DNA from 3 places in the Mesorhizobium sp. WSM4832 genome. Region 1 is predicted to be linked to each of the others. Evidence: riboswitches for the same ligand, from Rfam matches in the RefSeq annotation. Region 1 holds a riboswitch; each other region holds the start of a gene.

Region 1 (5,054 bases):
ACGCTACATCTGGCCGCTTAGGATCGGAGGCCGGCCACTCACCATCGTGCTGGGCATAGCGCTGGCGGCACTTGCGATTGCGATCATTGCCTGGGGACGCTCCGTGATGTTGCGCGGCGGCACCAATGTGAACCCGACGCTGCCAGCCACCGCGATCATCACCGGCGGCCCGTTCGGCTTCACCCGCAATCCGCTCTATGTCGGCCTGATGGGGCTGCTGCTCGGGATCGGGCTCCTCTTCGACAGCTGGTGGGCCGTCGTGGCCGTCATCGTGAGCTTCCCCGTCCTGCATTATGGCGTGGTGCTGCGCGAGGAAGCCTATCTGGAGCGTAAGTTCGGCGAACCCTACAGGGCCTACAAAGCGAGCGTGCGACGCTATCTCTGAGCGTCAGTCCTTCAGCTCATTGCTGTAGAGCGCCACGCCGATGCGGTCGTTGCGCCGCCACCGCACCAAGGCACGATAAGTCGTATCGTCGGCTGGAACCTCGAGCAGGAAGCGCTCCGGGATGTCCACATCGGCAGCGACGCGCAATTCCGCGCCATGGTGGTGCTGATTCCTGACCGAGCAGCCGATCCTGACGCCACCGGCAATGATCGTGGCGTCCTTGAGCACGAATTCACGCGCATGAAGACGGCGCTCGGTTTCGGGATAATCGGCCATATCCGGCGGCTCCTCGGGCGGGGTTCTCCTCGCCACGGAAGAGCATCGTAGCAACAAGGCGTTTCCGTTCCGTTAGCGGTCTCTGAAACGACGAGCCTGATATCCCCGGCGGACCGTGCCGAAGCTTGGCAGGTCATCCGACGGATCTGTCACGCTTGAGTGTTCAGCCAGCGACGACGCCGCTCGCATGCAGCACCCAGCGGCGGCCGTCGCTACGGAACTCGGTGATCGACAGCGGCTCGATGTCGACCTTCCAGACCGAGGACAGCGGCGCGCCCAGCACATGCACCATGGCGGCACGGATCGGCACGGCATGCGTCACCGCGATGGTGTGGCCGCTCTCGCCGGCCAGGCGGTCCACCAGCGCGGCGCCGCGCCGGGCGACGGCGGCAAGCGATTCGCCGCCATGGGGTGCCGCGTCCGGATCGGAAAGCCAGGCCGCCATGCCTTCCGGGTCCTCGGCCTGCACCTCCTCGAAGCTCTTGCCGGCCCAACGCGCGAAATCCTGCTCGGCAAGCAGCGGCTCGACCGTCGCGTCAAGGCCAAGCGCCTCGGCCGTCTGGCGCGCGGCAAGCGCCGGACTTGTCCAGACGCGGTCGGCGCGGCGCAGCGAAGCGGCCAGCGAGGCGGCGCGGCCGAGGGCCCGCGGCTCCAGCGCCTCGTCGCCCGGAAACCGGCCCTTGCGCGCGGCCAGCGTCGCCCTGCTTGCGATCATCGTCAGGCGGGCGAGCATGAAAAACTCCGTGGCACAGTGAAATTAAGCCCCACGAAGCCGTGCCGGCCATTACAATTCGTTGACAGGCGAACGAAGTGCTGACAAGTGTTTTAGCGCGATACGGGATTGGAAGCCGGTGCGAGTCCGGCACGGTCGCGCCACTGTGATCGGCACCAGCCGAAAGTCAGGCCTTATCCCGCAGCATTGTTCGATCAACGGGACGCAGTATCCCACGGGAGGTCAAAATGTCCGACACCACCTTCGCCACCACCTACGGTCCGGTGCCGATTCCGGTTCGCGAGCTTCTGCCCTGGGCCATCTTCGGTGGGCTGCTGCTGATGCTGGCGATCTATTTCATCGGTGCGGAAGAAGGCGCGACGTCGCTGATCCGCGGCATGTATGTGCACGAATTCGTGCATGACGGCCGCCACCTGCTCGGCTTTCCCTGCCACTAAGGCGGTTCAGCGAAAGTTGAACTCGCTTTCGATTCTGGTCTAACGCAATTCCGGACGGAAAACCGCTACGCTGTTTTCCTGGGATTGCTTGAAGGGATTCTGACATGGTCGGAAAACTTTTGCTGCGCGGCATGCTTGTCGGGCTGGTTGCGGGGATTCTGGCATTCGCCTTCGCCCGCGTCTATGGCGAGCCGCAGGTCGACAAGGCAATCGCCTACGAGGAACAGCAGGCCCAGGCGGCCGGCGAGGCGCCGGAGCCCGAGATGGTCAGCCGCGCCGTGCAGGCCGGCATTGGCCTGGCAACCGGCGTGCTGGTCTATGGCGCCGCGCTCGGCGGGCTGTTCTCGCTGGTCTTCGCTTACGCTTACGGCCGCTTGGGCTCGCTCGGCCCACGCGGCACCTCGGCGCTGCTGGCGCTGCTAGGCTTCCTTGCCGTGATCGTGGTTCCCAGCCTCAAATATCCGGCGAACCCGCCGGCGGTCGGCAATCCTGAAACGATCGGCTACCGCACCGAGCTGTTCTTCATCATGATCGTGATCTCGATCGCGGCGATGGTGGCGGCAGTGGGTTTGGCGCAGCGGCTGTGGAATAGGCTCGGCGCCTGGAACGCCTCGATCGCAGCAGGGCTCGCCTTCCTCGTGGTCTTCGCGCTGGTGAAAGCAGCACTTCCCGACATCAACGAAGTGCCGGAAAACTTCTCGGCGAGTGTGCTGTGGCAGTTCCGCGTCGCTTCGCTCGGCATCCAACTCGTGCTGTGGACCGTTGTCGGACTGGGCTTCGGCGCGGTTGTCGAGCGCGTGGTCGCGGTGCGCGATCAGCGCGGCCCGGCACGCCGCTACGCTTGAACTCCGATGCGTTGGCTGCCACGGTTCCTCGCCCTGGCGGCTAGCTTCCTTTTGGCGGCTGCACTGCCGGTCTTACTGGCGGCACCGGCGCAAGCGCATAGCGGATCCTCCGCCCCGCCTCCCCCCGGCGTCCAGATCCCCAGTCTCACGCATGGCCAGATGGCTGTCATTGCACGCTACCGCGGCGATATCCTGGACCTGGCCCAGCGCCAGACCGTGACCGACCCGACGTTCAGGCGGCTCTACAATCACGGCAACCTGCAATTCACCTACTGCCTGTGGGGCCTGATGCCGGGGAGCCTTGGCGACGAAGAGAGCCCGTTCAACGAATGCAGCCATGCCTATCTGGCCGCCGCCAAGGCGCTGCTCACCCATATGGCGACGATGCCCTCGGCTGCGCGTGACGCGAAGGCCCTGATCTCCGACATCGATGCAGACATGGTGCGCAGCGGCGCGTCCTGGATCCTGTGCCAGTTCAGCGGCGAGAGTTTCAGCACCGGCGCGGTCGTCGAGCCCAGATGGCGGGACATGTTTTTCCACCTGCCGAGCCTCGCCGTGCTGCTTGCAACGATAGCGGCGCTCATCGCCGCCGCATGGTCGATCTTCGGCGCGAGACGCGCACGCGGCTTGACTGACTCAGGCCGACTGATCTCCTTAAGATAACAGGCGACGTAGCGCGGCTCGTTGTGCTCCGCAGAGCGCCAAGCAGCGCGCCTACTTCGAGCGCACACCATAGGCGGCAAGGAACGCTTCGACCGAGGCATCGGCGTGCCGCTCAAGGTCGGCTTTCGAGCGCGGGTTGCTTCCGGTGAACATGGCTTCGTTCATCGGGATCCAAAGCAGCATTCCAAACAAATGGCTGGCCGCCAAACGGGGATCATCGGTCTGCAACAGGCCTCGGCTGGTGAGCTTTTGAAAGCACGCCGCCACCGAGGCAAGCATGCGCTCAAAACCTTTATCGTACCAACTGCGGCCAAGCTGCGGCATCCGATCGGCGTTGGCGATAATCAGACGCCGCAGCTTCAGCAACTCGTCGTTCATCAGCGTCGTGGTCAATCGCCGGGCAAGCTGCTGCAGGCCGCCTTCCAGGAATTTCGCCTCGGAAAGCAGCGCCGTCACGGACTCGACAACGTCGTTGGCCTGAGACGCGGTGGACTCCACGACTTCGCTGAAAAGCGTCTCCTTGTCCGTGAAATGCTTGTAGACCGTCTGCTTGGAAGCGCATGCCCTGGTGGCGATCTCCTCCATGCTGGTCCCATCATAACCCTTGGCGATGAACGCGGCCGTCGCCGCCTCGATGATTTCCCGATCCTTGCGAGCCGATCTGGTCTCAACATCAATTTTCATAGCGCCTCTCGATCAGTACTAGACGGTACCGTTCCCGCGTGATAGCTGTCCAGAGTACTAGACTGACTAGTACCGGTCAACGAACTGGAGGATTCAAACCGATGACTCAAATGCTCTTCCTCAATCTGCCGGTGAGCAATCTGCAAGCAGCGACCAAGTTTTATCTCGCGGTCGGGGGCACGCTCAACCCGCAATTCTCGAATGATCAGGCCAGCTCGATCATGTTCTCCGAATCGATCGGAGTCATGTTGCTGACGCACCAGCACTACAGCCAGTTCACGGCCCGGCCGATCGGCGACGCGAAGCGCGAGAGCCAGATGCTGATCGCGCTGACCGTCGATAGCAAAGAAGCGGTCAACGCGGTAATCGAGAAAGGCGTTGCGGCAGGCGGCCGCGCCGATCCCAATCCGGTGCAGGATCTCGGTTTCATGTTCAACCGCCACATCGAAGATCCGGATGGCAATGTCTGGGAGTTCCTGTGGATGAATCCCGCAGCCATGCAATAGACCGTCTGGGCATCCCCGATGCCGGAATCACACCACGGAAGCGACGGGCACCCGCCCCGTCGCTCTCATGTCCGGGCAATGCCGCCGTCGTCCTCGACCAGCCTTGACATCCCGGTGTCCGCCCAGCCTGCACCTGCCGAGCCTCGCCCTGCTGCTTGCCGCGATAGCGGCGCTCATCGCCGCCGCATGGTCGATCTTCGGCGCGCCGCGTATCCGTATAGCCACGGCGGAGGGGCTGACGCGACAAAGCCGACGGCCAAACCCACCAGGCATGCATCACAATTCTGCGAGCGCGTTGGTATTTCGGAGCGGCAGACGTTTTCCATTTGGGCACCTGGGCTGAACACAGGAGCAGATCATGCATGGAAAAATCATAGCCGGCCTCGCGTTTGCAGCCTCCCTTGGATTTGTCCAGCCTTCCCTTGCCGCACCTGACTGGAAGGCGGTGGCGCAGGCGCTCGGGAAATCTGGCGCAGAGGTACCAGGAGGCGTCTACCGCATCGGGCTGCCTCGTTCGGACCTGAA
Region 2 (5,054 bases), on a different contig from region 1:
CGATCACAGCCGACGCCGGCCTCTGGAACAGCTGACTTCGCCGCACCATAACAAGGGCCTCGGCCATACCAAGGTGCCGAGGCGCTTCGTCAGCCGCAGCCCGATTTCTTTGGGTGCGCCGGATAGACCCACCTACATTGCCCGGGTGTGGCGTCGCCGCTCATCTCACGCGAGTGACACCGAGCCCTACGCCGTCTGCGCTTTTTCGCGAATTGCGCGTGCCGCAGCCACCATGTTCACCAGGGCAGGGCGGACCTCCTCCCATCTGCGCGTTTTGAGACCGCAGTCGGGATTCACCCATAGTTGGCCATCCAACAATCGATCGCGCGCAAGCATAATGAGGTTGGAAATCTCGCCCACCTCCGGGACCCGCGGCGAGTGAATGTCATAGACGCCAGGACCGATGTCGTTCGGATACTTGAAGGTTCGAAGCGTATCGAGCAGTTCCATCTGCGAGCGCGAGGTTTCAATGGAGATCACGTCGGCATCCATTGCGGCAATCGCGTCCACGATGTCACCGAACTCGGAGTAGCACATATGGGTGTGGATCTGGGTCGCATCGCCGACGGCCGTTGAAGCCAGCCTGAAACATTCGACGGCCCAGTCGAGATAGGTCTCCCAGTCGGCCTCACGAAGCGGCAAGCCCTCGCGCAGTGCGGCTTCGTCGATCTGGATCATCCTGGCGCCGGCCTTTTCGAGGTCGCTCACTTCATCGCGAATGGCAAGCGCGACCTGGCGGCAGACGGCTGAGCGCGGAAGGTCGTCTCGGACGAAGGACCAGTTGAGGATCGTCACCGGGCCGGTAAGCATGCCCTTCACCGGCTTTAGCGTCAGCGACTGGGCATATCGCCACCAGTGTAGTGTCATCGGATTTCGTCGCGACACATCGCCAATGATGATCGGGGGTCGCACAAAGCGTGAGCCATAGCTCTGCACCCATCCGTGTTGTGTGAAGGCGAAGCCGCAGAGCTGCTCGGCGAAATACTGCACCATATCGTTGCGCTCGAATTCGCCGTGGACCAGCACATCGAGTCCGATCTCTTCTTGCCATCGAATGGCGGCTTTTATCTCTTTCTGCAGGAACGCCTCGTAGTCGACGTAACTCAGCTCGCCTTTGGCATGAGCTGCCCGCGCCTTGCGAACCTCGGCTGTTTGCGGGAAGGAGCCGATGGTCGTGGTGGGGAAGGAAGGCAAGCCAAATGTGTCGGCCTGAAGCTTGGAGCGCACGGCGAATGCGCTCTTGCGGCGCGTCATGCCGACCTTGATGCTGGCGACCCGGCCTTCGACGAGCGGATCATGCACCTTCGCGGATGTCGAGCGAACGGCAGCAGCCTCAGCTGATGCCTCCAGTTCGGCGGCGACCGCGTCCTGGCCTTCGGCCAGGGCACGGGCGAGCACGACCAGCTCGCCGGTCTTTTGCGCCGCGAAGGCCAGCCACGACTTCACATCGGCATCGAGGGCCGTTTCCATGTCCAGGTCGATCGGCACATGCAGCATCGAGCAGGACGGGGCGATCTCCACGCGCTCCAGCGGCCAGCCGGCGACGATCGGCTTGATGCGGTCAAATATGGCAGGCAGGTTCGCTCGCCAGACATTGCGGCCGTCGATCAGTCCGAGCGAGAGCACAAGTTCTTTCTGCGCGAGGCGGCCGACCGTCTCCAACTGCTCTGGAGCGCGCACGAGATCGACGTGCAGTCCCGCCACGGGCAGAGAAATTGCGGTCTCGAGATTGTCTCCCAGCGATCCGAAATAGGTAGCGACCATGATCTTCAACTCGGGTGCTGCTTTCGACAGCCGGGAGTAGGCTAATTGGAGCGCATCCCGTTCGTTGGGAATCAGATCGAGCACGAGCGCCGGCTCATCGATCTGCACCCAATCGGCTCCCGCGAGCGTCAGCCTCTGCAGGAGCTCCTCATAGACGGGCAGCAGCCGTGGCAGGAGCGCGATAGGGTTGAAACCTTCCTCAGGTGACTTCGCCAACTTGAGAAAGGTAACCGGTCCAAGCAGGACCGGGCGAGTATGGATGCCGAGCGCCTTGGCCTCGAGGAAATGAACGACCGGTTTCGCCGACGAGAGGGCAAAGCTCTGATCGTCCGTGAGTTCCGGCACAATGTAGTGATAGTTGGTGTCGAACCATTTGGTCATTTCCATCGCGGCAAGGCCATGCCCATTGGCCACATGCTCGTCACCGGCATGTCCACAATCCACCTCCCGACCTTGATTGCCGCGCGCCATGGCGAAATAGATATCGAGTGGGACCTCGCCGTCAGTCCAGGCGTATCGTGCCGGCACCGCGCCAACCATGGCGACTGTGTCGAGCACATGGTCATAAAGCGAGAAATCGTTGGACGGGATTTTCGACACGCTGCGATCGTGCTGCTCCCTCCAGCTAACGGCGCGTAGCGTCTTCGCCGTCGCGAGCAGGTCGGCAGCGGGAGATTTTCCGGACCAGTAGCTTTCAAGCGCGAATTTCAGTTCCCGCCGTCGACCGATGCGAGGCACGCCGAGCGTTGCCACAGGAATTCGTTGAGAGACAGTCATGCCATACCCCGATGGTTGGGGCGGGGACAAGGAACGCGCGAGTAGGCGGCACAAAGCCGAGCTAGCGCGACCACCAGACACCCCGCCCGTGGACGTTGTTCGTCGTGGCAGGTCTCCTGGCTCGCGGGTCAAAGCCTCTGCCCGTCTTCCCGAGGCCGTTCGCCTCAGTGACATCAATGGGCTTGGCTCGCCGCTAACAGTTGCGGGGGCAGCGCCGGCATCCCACCGGCTTCCCTCTTAGCTCCGCTACGGCAGTGCCGCGCGGAGAACCATGACACGCGCACAATCACAGCAGCTTCGCTCCCTGTCAATACATATAACGAGATGTTTATGTGATTATGCGAATTACGCCCATGCGCTGATCGGTCTCTTTCGCCCAAAGCCGCATACGATGCGGTTTCTCATCGGCGCAGGCTCGGAGAGGTCCTTATCCCCATCGGCGACGCCGGATCAGATCGAGGTCCCCGGGCTCAAAGTGTCAAGTCGGGCCAGGTCGTCACGGTCCGCCGGGAATTCCAATAGCGTGTTCCCGCTCGGCTCGCTCAGCGTGCTCGCGCATTCGCTCACCGGCCCCCGAAGACGATGAGCGGAAGCGGGAAGGAGAGGTGGCGCCGAAGGTCGGCGGGCTGGGGCTGGGCCGCCAGCGTCTCGACCAACTGCGCAGCGATCGCCTCGACACTGCTGCGCGAGCAGCTTCACCCTGCGGTTCTTGAAGGCCCCACGATCGTGCGTAACCGGTCGTGCTCGCCACCCGCGCGCGCGACCAGCCACCCCGGTGAACCTGCCGGGCACGCGTTGACGTAGCCCGATCTTTAGTGATCGCCCGCACGCCCGCAGGCGGATCTGCCACGGCGGATTCAATCGAGGCACCCTCCCGCGGGTCGTTCCGGAAGGTCTACCGCAACGGCTTGCTGCCTACCAGCAACAGGACGACGCCCGCTGTGACTCCCCGCGATACGTTCATTGGTTTGTTGCGATAATGTTGTTTCCTTCATCGTTAGACTTCGCTGTGAATAGTTCTGCTGTGCTGATAGCTCTCTCAGAGAACTGGCGCATTCTTCGCAAATATTGCGCGCATTGTTTGCAGCACTCTCACGGATTAAAGACCCGGACTCGCTTCTTCGAAGTTCGCCTTGTCGAGCTGTGGGTCGTTAATGAACGCTATCGGCGTGCCAGCCGATCGCGCTGGCAAGGAAATCGTCGCCCAAGGCGATGAATGTGGCGAGCTCGGGATTGTCCTTGCCGTAGCTGTGCCCGCCTGCGCTGATCCCATAGAAGTAAGCGGGATAGGCACGGTATTAACGTAGCCCGAATATGCCCCCGAGGCGCTCAGGCGGAACTGCCCAGAGCTTGGCTCGCAGATCGGTGTCGTAGACGGGCGCGAGCAATAAGGGGGAGGTGGAGGGGGAGGGTAAGACGCGCAGGGGGCTTTTGGAATCGCGATTGCCTGCTGTGCCAGCAGCATCAGGACGACGGCCGCTGCTACTCCCCGCGCCACATTCATCCGCTTTGTTGCCATGATATTTTTCCTTGCTCTTCAGAATTTTACACTGTGGTGTGAATAGCCCCGTCGATTGATTGAGATCGACAAAGCGCTAGCGCGCATTTGTGCAAACTGTACTCGCATGATTTGCACCTTTGTCGCAGTCCTCGACCTGTACTCAGTCATCCGAAGTTCGCCCTTGTCGAGCGCCCGGTCCTTTATTGAAGCCATCGGCATGCCACCCGATCGCGCTGCGAAGGAAATTGGTGCCAAGACTGATGAGTGCGGCTTGCTCGCGATTGTCCTTGCCGTAGCTGTGCCCGCCGGCGCTGGCCTCGTAGAAGTAAGCGGGATAGCCAAGAGCTTGCAGTTTGGCGGCCATCTTACGCGCATGGCCCGGGTGGACGCGGTCGTCGCGTCTCATGGTGGCGAGCAGAATAGGCGGATAGGGCTGTCCCGGCGTGGCAGTGTGATAGGCCGAGATTTCCTTCAGGAAAGCCCAATCGTCAGCCTTGTCGGGATCGCCATATTCGTCGATCCAGCTCGCGCCCGCCAGGAGTTTGGTGTAGCGGCGCATGTCGATAAGTGGAACCATGCAGAACAGCGCGCCGAAGTGCTCAGGATAGCGGGTAAGCATGTTGGCGATCAGCAGGCCGCCATTTGAGCCGCCCTCGGCGGCAATCCGCCTCGGCAGCGTGATGCCCCTTCGCACGAGATCGGCGGCAACGGCGGCGAAATCGTCATGGGCGAGACGCTTGCCCTCCCTGCGCCCGGCATCGTGCCAGCAGGTGCCGAACTCGCCGCCGCCGCGGATGTTCGCCACCACACACGTGCCGCCGCGCTCGAGCCACAGCTTGCCGAGCGAGGAGTAGTAGCAGGGCAGGAGCGATATGCCGAACCCGCCATAGGCGGAAAGGTGAACCGGGGCATCTCCGTTCCCGTTCGCCGGACCAACCTGCGTATAGGGGATCATCTCCTGATCGATCGAGACTGCCTCGTGGCGCGTGACCACCAGTCCGGATGCGTCGAA
Region 3 (5,054 bases), on a different contig from region 1:
GGCGAAGGCGCGGAAGGCCAGCGCCGGATCGGTCTCGACCTCGCCCTTGAAGGAGATCGCACCGGCAAGGATACGGCCGTCGAGCTCGGGCAGGACGACATGCATGGCGAGATCGGCGGGCGCCAGGCCACGCTTGTTCTTTTCCCAAACCTCGCGCCTTGTCGTGGCGACAATCACCTGGAAGACCGGCACGCCGGCGCGGTCGAACACGGTCTCGGCGCCGGGTTCCGCTCCGGAGGCGAAGGCCGTGGCGGTGATGATGGCGGATGGGTTCAGTGAGGCGAGGGCGTTTTCGACGAAGGCCAGGGATGCTGGGTCCTTGAGGCTGGAGACGAAGATCGGGACCGGTGCCAAGCCTTCCGAGCGCAGCGCCTCCACCAGTGCGTCTATGGGCGCCACGTCGGCAGCAAGCAGCATCGAGCGGTAGAAGAGGATGGGGATGACCGGGGTGAGGTTGCCAGCGTCGCGTTCGGTCGCCCCCCTCTCTGTCCTGCCGGACATCTCCCCCTCAAGGGGGGAGATTGCTCTGTCGTTGACGGTTTCGCCAATCGCGGATGTTGCAGATGGCTCTTTTCCTGCAGATGAAGAAAAAGCGCCAGGCCCGGTGCCGGCCGATCTCCCCCCTTGCGGGGGAGATGTCCGGCAGGACAGAGGGGGGGGCGAAGGATCGCCAACGCTCGATAGGACTGGTTTTTCCACGACGCCCAACCCCGGCTCATAAAACCCGGCTTTCGGCACACCGACCGGCGCGGCCACGGCCGCATCCGACCCCGCCAGCCTCGCCAATCTTTGCACCAGCGCGCTCATATTGGCCGGGCCGCCTTCGCGGAAATAGCCGAGCAAGGCGTCCAACTCGGCGCGCGGCAGCGTCGAAGCTTCAATCAGGCGGTGGTCCTCGTCATGGCTTTCGCCGGGCAACAGCGCGAGCTCGATGCCGCGCTCGCGCGCCACCGCCGCCAGCTGGTCGCAGCCATAGCGCCACCAGTCATAACCACCGAGGATGCGGACCAGGATGACCCTGGCGTGGCGGGCGACGCTGTCGATCCACAGGTCGACCGACATCGGATGGCGGAGATCACGCAGTGCTGCGAGCCGCATCGAGGGCAGTCGTCCGGCGTCGGCTTTCCAGGCGGCGGCCAGTCCGGCGAGGTCGCTGTCGGTGAAGGACAGCGCCACGATATCCGCAGGCGTCTGCCTGAGATCGATCGGCTCGGCGAGATCGTCGAGCGAAGCGGATGTCGTGGTGAGGATATGCATCGTTGTTCGTGTTGGCCTCAGCCTGCAAGGATACGTTCGATCGCGGGGCGGTTCAGCCCCTTGAGGCCGATGACGACGAGCCGCGAGCGGCGGTCGTCCTCAGCCGCCCAGGCGCGGTCGTAATAGTGGTTGACGCGGGGGCCGACGGCCTGCAGCAGAAGCCGCATCGGCTTGCCGCCGACTTCGACGAAACCTTTGACGCGCAACACGTTTTCCTGCTCGGCCGCGGTGGCGACGCGCTTTGCCAGTTCGTCCGGGTTCGAGATCGACGGGATGTCGATGACGAAGGAATCGAAATCGTCATGCTCGTGGTCGAGCTCGTTGTCATGGTGGGTCTTGCGGTTCTCGATGTCGTCCTCGACGGCGAGCCCGAGGCCGAGCAGCACGGATGGATCGACCTTTCCCTGGGTGGTCGGCACGACCTTGACCGCGCGCGCCACATGCTTACCGATGACGGCGTTGGCGCGAGCCGAGCCCGCCGCGTCCATCAGGTCGCTCTTCGACAGGATGATCAGGTCGGCGCAGGCGATCTGGTCCTCGAACACCTCCTCGACCGGATCGTCATGGTCGAGCGAGCCGTCCGCGGCGCGCTGGGCCTGCAGCGCATCCATGTCGGAGGCGACGCGGCCGTCGGCCAGCGCCGGGCCGTCGACCACGGCGATGACACCGTCGACCGTGACGCGGCTCTTCACCGTCGGCCACTGGAAGGCCTGGACGAGCGGCTTCGGCAGGGCCAGACCCGAGGTCTCGATCAGGATGTGGTCGACCCTCGGCGTGCGCGACAGGATCTGGTCGAGCGCCGGTACGAAGTCGTCGGCGACCGTGCAGCAGATGCAGCCATTGGCAAGCTCGACGATGTTTTCCTCCGGGCAGGCGTCGACGCCGCAGCTTTTCAGGATCTCGCCGTCGATGCCGACGTCGCCGAACTCGTTGACGATGATGGCTAGCCGCTTGCCCTTGGCGTTTTCGAGCAGGTTACGGATCAGCGTCGTCTTGCCGGCGCCGAGGAAGCCGGTGACGACGGTACAGGGAACACGGGAGAGGTTGGCGGACGAATCTGGCGCGGTCATGGTCAGTCCTTCAGCAGGTCGAGGGGAGGGATACGGGCAACGAGGCCGCGCTTGAGGGATTCAGGCCGGCCGCGCCACGGGATGAGGCCATCGGTCGAGGTGGCGAAGAGTTTTGCGCCGGCGACGAGGTCTGGGCCGCTGGTCGCCTCCAGATCGCCGAAGACATAGCTCCAGCAGCCGTCGCGCAGAAGCGCCGCGCTCAGGCGGCGCTTGCAATTGCCGAGGCATTCTACCGTGCGGATGCGGATGTTTTCGCCCGAGGCGGCGCGGCGCGTGCCTTCGGCCAGCAGGGCACCGGCGCGCGGGTGCGCGTCCGAGCCGGTCTCGTCGCGGCATGACGAGCAGACGATGACGGTCACGCCGGCCAGCGGGTCGGGCTCGGTTGAAATATCCGCATTGTTTGCCGGAAAACTGCCGTTGCTGTCCAAAACCAGGGCTCCTTGCCCGGAAAACCCGCCGGGCATTCGGATACTTTAAGTCTCAGACGGCAGGTCTCCTGGCTCGCGAGTCGTCGCCTTGAATGCCGCCTTCCCGGGAACATCCCAGTGGTTTTCGGCCGAGGCTCGTCGCTTACAGTTGCGGGGACAGCCGCGGATTTGGGCATTCTTGCCCGCACCGCATTCCCTCTTGGCTCCTCCCTTTGCCGGGAGAAGACCGTCTGCTGCGGATTTAGGCTTACGGCTGGGTGCCTGTCAACGCGGCTACGACATCTCGATGTCGGCCAGCGCTGGACCAAGGTCGCCGGCCGGCGTGACTTCGATCGCCTCCAGGCCGAGCCATGCCTGCATCTGCTTCAACTCGTCGAAGAGCTGGGCGGCTGTCTCAGGCGGCGCGCCGCCCTCGGCATAGGCGGCATGGACGCGCAGCACGCTCGCCGGCCGATCGGCCCTGAGATCGACGCGCGCGACGATCCGGTCGCCGAGCAGGAACGGCAGCACATAGTAGCCATACTGGCGCTTTGCGGCCGGCGTGTAGATCTCTATGCGATAGCGGAAGTCGAAGAGTTTCTCCGTTCGGGTGCGTTCGAAGACGACCGGATCGAAGGGCGCGAGCAGGGCGCGTGCCTCGATACGGCGCGGGATGCGCGCGTCCTTGTGGAGATAGGCGGTCTTGTCCCAACCTTCGACGCGCACCGGCAGCAATTCGCCCGTTTCGACCAATTCCTCGATGCGGTCCTTCGTATCGCCGGGCGCCAAGCGGAAATAGTCGCGCAGGTCGCCATAAGTCGCGATGCCATGGGCGCGGGCGGAAATGCGCAGCAATTCGCGATGCGCGTCCTCGACCGATGGCACGGGCAGATCGAGCACCGCCTGCGGCAAAACGCGCTCGGGCAGGTCGTAATAGCGTTCGAAGCCGCGCCGGTGGGCGGTGGTGATGCGGCCGGCCCAAAACAGCCATTCAAAGGCGTGCTTGGCCTCGCTCCAGCCCCACCAGCCGCCATTGCCCTTATGGCCTTCGATATCGGAGGCGGCGATCGGCCCGCGTTCGGCGACCTGCGCATAGATCTCGTCGATCATCTCCTTGCGTTCACGACCCCATTTCGCGAGACCGAGATACATCTCGTCGCCCTGCTCGGCGCGCTGCATGCGCCAGCGCATCAGGGGATAGGTCCCGACGGGCAGGAAAGACGCCTCATGCGCCCAATATTCAAAGACGGTGCGCTTGCGCGTGACCGCGGCGTTATCGAGCAGCGCAAGCGGGTAGGGGCCGAGGCGCGAATAGAGCGGCATATAATGAGCGCGCACCACGGCGCTTACGGAGTCGATCTGCAATAGACCGGTTCGCGAAAGCACGCGCGCAAGGTGGCGGCGATCCGGAACTCCACCGGGCCGGGGGTCGTTAAACCCCTGGGCGCCGAGCGCGATGCGCCTGGCCATGGCGAGCGAGATTTTCTCCTTCATCAAGGTGCCTTTGCCCCGATCATTTGTTGGCTTTTCAGCCGGTGATTCCGGCGATGCTAGCAGGCAAATGGCGGGAGATGTGTCAGGAGAGAAAAGTGGAGTAAAAAATGAAGGGAATCAAACAGGAGCGGATGAGACCAGTTTCTTCCGATATGGCGTCCAAGGCCGGATTTTGAACAAGGTTTGACTTGCGTCACCGAAACCGCTGCGCTAACCCTCGCCGCGTTGCAGCATAGGCCCCCTAAAACGGTTCAGCGGTTAAACTGTCACGCTTCCGCATTAGAGTTCGTTGCTGTAATCAAAGTGAACTGCCCCGCCGAAGGAAAGTCGCCGCATGAGCGCACTCCTGAGTTCCTATCTGCCCATCGTCCTGTTCATCGCCGTGGCGATGGTCGTTGGTCTGGCGCTTATCGTCGCCCCCTTCCTGGTGGCCTACCGCAATCCCGACCCGGAAAAGCTTTCCGCTTACGAATGCGGGTTCAACTCGTTCGACGACGCCCGCATGAAATTCGACATCCGCTTCTATCTGGTGTCGATCCTGTTCATCATCTTCGATCTCGAGGTCGCCTTCCTGTTTCCATGGGCGGTGTCCTTCTCCAAGCTCGGCATGCTTGGCTTCTGGTCAATGATGGTGTTCCTGGCGGTGCTGACCATCGGCTTTGCCTATGAATGGAAAAAAGGAGCGCTGGAATGGGATTGAACGATAGTTCAGGCACCCTCGTCGCGCCGAAGCCCAAGGGCATCATCGACCCCAACACCGGCAGGCCGGTGGGGCAGGACGATCCCTTCTTCCTTGAAATCAACAATGAACTGGCCGACAAGGGTT

What was found. Region 1 has a riboswitch for cobalamin ahead of AC0L2L_RS20480 (CbtB domain-containing protein). Riboswitches for the same ligand answer to the same signal wherever they lie in the genome.
Region 2: another riboswitch for cobalamin. It lies ahead of metE (5-methyltetrahydropteroyltriglutamate--homocysteine S-methyltransferase); the one in region 1 lies ahead of AC0L2L_RS20480 (CbtB domain-containing protein).
Region 3: another riboswitch for cobalamin. It lies ahead of AC0L2L_RS08235 (DUF1636 family protein); the one in region 1 lies ahead of AC0L2L_RS20480 (CbtB domain-containing protein).

Annotation. Positions count from the first base shown of each region.
Region 1 is NZ_JBVVQH010000014.1:142,685-147,738, reverse strand. Features, by position in the region: gene AC0L2L_RS20495 (methyltransferase family protein) at 1-385, shown strand, start outside; gene AC0L2L_RS20490 (PilZ domain-containing protein) at 389-661, opposite strand; gene AC0L2L_RS20485 (histidine phosphatase family protein) at 825-1,394, opposite strand; adenosylcobalamin (AdoCbl) riboswitch at 1,478-1,621, shown strand; gene AC0L2L_RS20480 (CbtB domain-containing protein) at 1,622-1,831, shown strand; gene AC0L2L_RS20475 (CbtA family protein) at 1,936-2,676, shown strand; gene AC0L2L_RS20470 (hypothetical protein) at 2,836-3,339, shown strand; gene AC0L2L_RS20465 (TetR/AcrR family transcriptional regulator) at 3,391-4,023, opposite strand; gene AC0L2L_RS20460 (VOC family protein) at 4,125-4,529, shown strand; gene AC0L2L_RS20455 (DUF1259 domain-containing protein) at 4,888-5,054, shown strand, end outside.
Region 2 is NZ_JBVVQH010000035.1:27,110-32,163, reverse strand. Features, by position in the region: gene metE (5-methyltetrahydropteroyltriglutamate--homocysteine S-methyltransferase) at 187-2,517, opposite strand; cobalamin riboswitch at 2,631-2,830, opposite strand; partial or broken gene AC0L2L_RS32225 (cytochrome P450) at 3,120-3,323, opposite strand; gene AC0L2L_RS32220 (prolyl oligopeptidase family serine peptidase) at 4,203-5,054, opposite strand, start outside.
Region 3 is NZ_JBVVQH010000004.1:252,751-257,804, reverse strand. Features, by position in the region: gene cobN (cobaltochelatase subunit CobN) at 1-1,257, opposite strand, end outside; gene cobW (cobalamin biosynthesis protein CobW) at 1,275-2,327, opposite strand; gene AC0L2L_RS08235 (DUF1636 family protein) at 2,330-2,755, opposite strand; cobalamin riboswitch at 2,797-3,001, opposite strand; gene AC0L2L_RS08230 (winged helix-turn-helix domain-containing protein) at 3,029-4,228, opposite strand; gene AC0L2L_RS08225 (NADH-quinone oxidoreductase subunit A) at 4,563-4,928, shown strand; gene AC0L2L_RS08220 (NuoB/complex I 20 kDa subunit family protein) at 4,919-5,054, shown strand, end outside.